2 linked regions of the Methylomagnum ishizawai genome follow. The protein of the gene in region 1 interacts with the protein of each later gene in a pairwise test. Links are inferred from orthologs where the notes say so. Each region holds a gene or a part of one and is shown on either strand. Other genes may lie near its edges.

Evidence for each region.
Region 2: the proteins of ftsB (region 1) and K5658_RS03195 interact in binary tests that used the Escherichia coli proteins (3 or more experiments, as listed by UniProt). The link is inferred for Methylomagnum ishizawai from one-to-one orthologs.

The regions. Positions count from the first base shown.
Region 1 is NZ_AP019783.1:1,474,570-1,477,605, reverse strand. What follows is about bases 152-2,865. They hold ftsB (cell division protein FtsB), read left to right. Parts: upstream 152-1,197; coding sequence 1,198-1,533; downstream 1,534-2,865. Other genes in these bases: truD (tRNA pseudouridine(13) synthase TruD), read left to right, coding at 2,796-2,865; ispF (2-C-methyl-D-erythritol 2,4-cyclodiphosphate synthase), read left to right, coding at 2,314-2,796; ispD (2-C-methyl-D-erythritol 4-phosphate cytidylyltransferase), read left to right, coding at 1,554-2,309; eno (phosphopyruvate hydratase), read left to right, coding at 152-1,174. Also shown: more of eno, read left to right, coding at 1-151; more of truD, read left to right, coding at 2,866-3,036. UniProt on the Escherichia coli protein: Essential cell division protein. May link together the upstream cell division proteins, which are predominantly cytoplasmic, with the downstream cell division proteins, which are predominantly periplasmic.
Region 2 is NZ_AP019783.1:720,799-723,901, forward strand. What follows is about bases 228-3,008. They hold K5658_RS03195 (cell division protein FtsQ/DivIB), read right to left. Parts: upstream 2,104-3,008; coding sequence 1,351-2,103; downstream 228-1,350. Other genes in these bases: ftsA (cell division protein FtsA), read right to left, coding at 228-1,301; K5658_RS03200 (D-alanine--D-alanine ligase), read right to left, coding at 2,161-3,008. Also shown: cell division protein FtsZ, read right to left, coding at 1-36; more of ftsA, read right to left, coding at 66-227; more of K5658_RS03200, read right to left, coding at 3,009-3,099; murB (UDP-N-acetylmuramate dehydrogenase), read right to left, coding at 3,096-3,103. UniProt on the Escherichia coli protein: Essential cell division protein. May link together the upstream cell division proteins, which are predominantly cytoplasmic, with the downstream cell division proteins, which are predominantly periplasmic. May control correct divisome assembly.

The sequences.
Region 1 (3,036 bases):
GCCGTCCGGCGCCTCCACCGGCTCCCGCGAAGCCATCGAACTGCGCGACGGCGACAAGGCCCGCTACCTGGGCAAGGGCGTCACCAAGGCGGTCGCCAACGTCAACGGCGAACTGCGTACAGCCGTGCTGGGCCTCGACGCCGCCGACCAGGCCGGCCTCGACGCCAAGATGATCGAAGCCGACGGCACCGACAACAAGGGCCGCTTGGGGGCCAACGCCCTGCTCGGCGTGTCCCTGGCCTCGGCCCGCGCCGCCGCCACCGAAGCCGGTAAGCCGCTGTACGCCCATTTGCACCAGGGCGGCGAGTTCGTCCTGCCGGTGCCGATGATGAACATCATCAACGGCGGTGCCCATGCCGATAACAGCGTGGACATGCAGGAATTCATGATCCTGCCCGTGGGCGCTCCCAACTTCCGCGAAGCCATCCGCTACGGCGCGGAAGTGTTCCACGCCCTCAAAAAGGTGCTGGGCCAGCGCGGCCTCGCCACCGGTGTGGGCGACGAGGGCGGTTTCGCCCCCGACCTGCCCTCCAACGAAGCCGCCATCGAAGTCATCCTGGAAGCCATCGGCAACGCGGGCTATACCGCGGGCAAGGATATCTTCCTAGGGCTAGACTGCGCCGCTTCCGAGTTCTACAAGGACGGCGTCTACGACCTCGAATCCGAAGGCAAGAAATACTCCTCCGGCGAATTCGCCGACTTCTTCGCCTCCTGGGTCGATAAGTACCCGATCATCAGCATCGAGGACGGCCTGGACGAAAGCGATTGGGCGGGCTGGAAAGTCCTCACCGAGAAACTGGGCTCGCGCATCCAGTTGGTGGGCGACGATTTGTTCGTGACCAACCCGAAAATCCTCAAGGAAGGCATCGACAAGGGCATCGCCAACTCCATCCTCATCAAGGTCAACCAGATCGGCACCTTGACCGAGACCCTGGAAGCCATCGCCATGGCGCAGGCGGCGGGCTACACCACCGTGATGTCGCACCGCTCCGGCGAAACCGAGGACAGCACCATCGCCGATTTGGCCGTCGCCGCCTCCACCGGCCAGATCAAGACCGGCTCCCTGAGCCGTTCCGACCGCATCGCCAAGTACAACCGCCTGCTGAAGATCGAGGCGGAACTGGGCGACAAGGCCGTCTACGCCGGCAAGAGCGCGTTCAAGCGGGCGTTCTAAGCTGAGCCAAGGCCGGCACCGGCATGAAAAAGCTCATCATTTTTCTGCTGGTGCTGGTCGCCTTGCTGCAATGGCGTTTGTGGTTCGGCGATGGCGGCATCTACGAATTGCATGAACTGCAAGCCCGTATCGAGCAGCTCAAGGAGGAAGGCGACAAGCTCCACGAGCGCAACGCCGCCCTCGAAGCCGATGTGAAGGATTTGAAGGAAGGCACCGACGCCATCGAGGAACGCGCCCGCCAGGAATTGGGCATGGTCAAGGAGGGCGAGACCTTCGTGCAGGTGTTCGAGAAGCCGCATCCCTTGCCGCCGCCGGAGAAAACCACCCCGGCCCATGGCCCGGCAAAACCGAAGCATTGACCGCCCCACCCACCGCCCCAATGATTTCAAATAACGCCCCCCGTTTCTGGGCCGTCGTCCCCGCCGCCGGTGTCGGCAAGCGCATGGGCGCGGATGTGCCCAAGCAATATCTCGAAGTCCTGGGCAAGCCCGTCCTGCAACACACCCTGGAACGGCTATTGAGCGTCGAGGCTTTTTCCGGCATCGCGGTCGCACTGGGCCACGACGACGGCTATTGGCCCGACCTCCCCTGCGCCACCCACCCCAAAATCCGCCGCGCCCCCGGCGGCAAGGAACGCGCCGACTCGGTGCTGTCGGGACTCCGTAGCTTGGAAAACGAGGCCGATCCCGATGATTGGGTCTTGGTCCACGACGCCGCCCGGCCCTGCCTCGCCCGAACCGATGTGGAAAAGCTGATGGCGACGCTCAAGGACGACCCCGTCGGCGGCATCCTAGGGCTGCCGGTCAGCGACACCCTGAAAAGCGTGGAGGCGGGCCATATCACCGGCACCGTGGACCGCGGCCGGGTCTGGCGGGCGCTGACCCCGCAGATGTTCCGCTACGGGCTGTTACGCGGGGCATTGGAAGCAGCGGCGCAAAACGGCTGGGTCGTCACCGACGAAGCCAGCGCCATCGAACTCAAGGGCTTGCGTCCCAAGCTGGTCGAGGGACGGCCCGACAACCTCAAAATCACCCGGCCCGAGGATTTGCCCCTGGCCGTTTTTTACATGGTTTCAATCCTCTCCCAGGAACCGGGAGACGCCCAGCTTATCAACCCATCCGAAAACCGGGAATAAAACAATGTTGCGCATAGGCCAGGGCTACGACGCCCACAAATTCAAGGCGGGCGACCATATCGTCATCGGCGGGGTCAAAATCCCCTTCATCCACGGCATGGCGGCGCATTCCGACGGCGACGTGGCCCTGCACGCGCTGTGCGACGCCCTGTTGGGCGCGGCGGCCCTGGGCGATATTGGCAAGCATTTCCCGGACACCGACGCCGCCTACAAGGGGATCGACAGCCGCATCCTGGTCCGCAACGTCATGGCCAAGCTCAAGGAATTGGGCTACGCGGTCGGCAATGTCGATGTCACCCTCGTGGCCCAAGCCCCCAAAATGGCCCCGCATATCCCCAAGATGCGCGAACACATCGCCGCCGACCTCGAAATCGGCGTGGACGCCGTGAACGTCAAGGCCACCACCACCGAAGGCATGGGTTTCGAGGGCCGGGGCGAAGGGATTTCGTCCTATGCCGTGGCCTTGCTGCACAAGGTGCCGGTTTGATGAACATGCCCGCCCCCCTGCCCTACGCCCACGGCGGTCCCGTCGGCACCGCCACCCTGAAAGCCGCGCCGGAAGATTTCATGGTCGAGGAAATCCTGGGCTTCGCGCCTTCCGGCGAAGGCGAACACGTGTTCCTCAAGGTCGAGAAGCGCGGCGAGAACACCGAATATGTCGCCCGCCAACTGGCGCGTTACGCCGGGGTCGGCTCCCGCGAGGTCGGCTACGCCGGGCTGAAGGACC
Region 2 (3,103 bases), 750 kb from region 1 along the record:
GCTCTGGCTGTAAGAATCCACGAGTTCGAATTTCATTGTTTCAACCCCACCGTAACTGTCTGTAGTCAAAAATTGCCCGTAAACCATTGTTTCATGCGTGCCCACAATCCCTTGAGGCCGGTGCCCACGGCGATGTGCGGCTCGCTCTGGGCATGTTGCTGCTTACCGAATAGCAAAAGACCGACGCCGGTGGCGTAGATCGGATTGCGTACCACTTCGTTGAGTCCGGTCACGTATTGCGGAATGCCGAGACGGACGGGCATATGGAAGATTTCCTCCGCGAGTTCCACCAAGCCCTCCACCTTGGAACTGCCGCCGCTCAGGACGATCCCGGCGGCGATCAGGTCCTCGAAGCCGCTGCGGCGCAACTCCGCTTGCACCAACAGCAGCAGTTCCTCGTAGCGCGGTTCCACGATCTCCGCCAAATTCAACCGCGAAATCTGCCTGACGGGCCGGTCGCCGATGCTGGGCACCTCGATGGTGTCCTCCAGCTTGGCGAGCTGGGTCAGGGCGCAGGCCTGTTTGATCTTGATTTCCTCGGCGAACTGGGTCGGCGTCCTGAGCGCCACCGCAATATCGTTGGTCACTTGGTCGCCCGCGATGGGGATGACCGCCGTATGCCGGATCGCGCCGTGGGTGAACACCGCCATGTCGGTGGTGCCGCCGCCGATATCGACCAGGCAGACGCCCAAATCCTTCTCGTCCTCGGTCAGCACCGCCGCGCAGGAGGCGAGTTGTTCGAGGATGATGTCCTCGACTTCCAGCCCGCAGCGGCGGATGCATTTGACGATGTTCTGCGCCGCGCTCACCGCGCCGGTCACGATATGCACCCGCGCTTCCAGGCGGATGCCCGACATGCCGATGGGTTCCTTGATGCCTTCCTGCCGGTCGATGACGAATTCCTGGGGCAGGATGTGCAAAATCTTCTGGTCGGCGGGGATGGCGACGGCGCGGGCGGAGTCGATCACCCGGTCCACGTCGCTCTGCACCACTTCCTTGTCCTTGATGGCGACGATGCCATGCGAATTCATGCTGCTGATATGGCTGCCCGCGATGCCGGCGTAGACCGAGTGGATGCGGCAACCCGCCATCAGTTCGGCTTCCTCGACCGCCCGTTGGATCGATTGCACGGTGGTTTCCAGGTTCACCACCACGCCTTTCTTGAGGCCGCGGGAAGGGTGGCTGCCGATGCCGATCACTTCGATATCGCCGTCCTCGCCGATCTCGCCGACGATGCAGGCGACCTTCGAGGTGCCGATATCCAAGCCCACAATCAGGTTGCGATCCGATTTCCTAGCCATTGAATCGTTATTTTATCCGTTTGGGTCAGTCGAAATTCCGGTCCGGGGTTCAAGTATCCGTGGGGGCTTGTTCCAGCGCCCCGCCGGCGGGATTATCGGCGGGCGGCGGCTCCGGTTCCAAGGGTTTCCAGATCACCGAGAAACCGTTGGGATAACGCAAATCCAATTTCTGGATGGCCGCGATCCGGTCCTCCCCCAACCGCGGCAGCAGGGATAGCGTGCGTTCCAGGGCCGCCAAGGGGTCTTGGTGGCCGAACACGATCTCCACGCCGTTCTCCAATTGCGCCACCCAGGCCCGGCGTTTGCTCAGGCTCAGGGTGACGATGCGTAGCTGGCGTCGTTCCAGCTTGGCGTTGAGCGCCCGCAAGGTGCCCAACACCAGTTTTTCCTGGCCTTCCGGGCCGGACAGCAGTGGTAGATGTTGGTAATCCGCCACGCTCGGCGGGGTGAAGCGCTCGCCCCGGTCGTTGAGCAGGCTGTTCCGGTCCCAGCGGGCGATGGGTTTTTGTTCCTCGATCCGCACCACCAAGGTATCGGGCCATAGCCGCTCCACCCGCACCCTATCCACCCAGGCGAAGGTTTTGGCCTCCGTTTCGATCCGTTCCATATCGGTCGAGAAATACCCGCTGTGGGTATAGGGGGCCAGGGTTTGCTCGAAGGCGTCCATATCCAGGTTCCAGATCGAGCCTTCCACCCGCACATACCGCATGGGCAGATAGGTTTCCAACCGGTTTTGGCTCAGTTTGGCGGCGGCCATCACCAGCGCGGCCATACTCCCCAGCGCCACCAACAGCCGGATCACGGGAAAGCGTCGTGGTTGGGGCCGCGCCCGTGGCCGGGTATACCTGGGCATCCGGGTTTAGCGCCGCGGATCGAAACTGGTTTCCAAAATACGCCAGACCAGGGCGTCGAAATCGAGTCCCGCCGCCCGCGCCGCCATCGGCACCAAGCTATGGTCGGTCATGCCGGGCACGGTGTTGACCTCGATCAGCCAGGGTTCGCCCGCGCCATCGACCAGCAAGTCCACCCGGCCCCAGCCCATGACGCCCACGGTAGCACAAGCACGCACGGCCAGTTCGCGCAGTTTGGATTCGGTTTCCGGGGGCAGGCCGCAGGGGCAATGATAACGCGTGGTTTCGGCGCGGTATTTGGCATCGAAATCATAGAAGGTATTGGGTGTTTCCAACCGGATCAAGGGCAGCGGCTCGCCGTCCAGGACGGCGGCGGTATATTCGGCCCCGGTCACCCAAGTCTCGGCGAAAACCGCGCAATTATATTGCGAAGCGCGGTGCCATGCTTCCAATAATTCCGCGGGATTTTCCGCCCGGCTCATACCGATGCTGGAACCTTCCTCGGCGGGTTTCACGATAACCGGGAAATTCAATGTTTCCGCGCAAGCCGCCAAGTCCGCCTCCGAGCGCAACCGCATCCAACGCGGGGTCGGCAATCCCGCGCCGATCCAGCACAATTTGGTCCTGAGCTTGTCCATGGCCAGGGCCGAAGCCAACACGCCGCTGCCGGTATAGGGCAGCCCCAAGGCTTCCAAGGCACCTTGTAGCACGCCATCCTCGCCGCCCCGGCCATGGATGATATTGAACACGCGGTCGAAGCCCGTGCCCAGCAAGGGTTCCAAGGGCCGCGCCCCGACATCCAAGCCCACGGCATCGACGCCCTGGTTCAAAAGAGCCTGCAACACGGCTTTACCGCTTTTCAGGGAGATTTCCCGCTCCGCCGCCGCGCCGCCCATCAGGACCGCGACCCGTCCGAACGCCTGGGGATTGTCCACTCGCTTGCTCATTCGA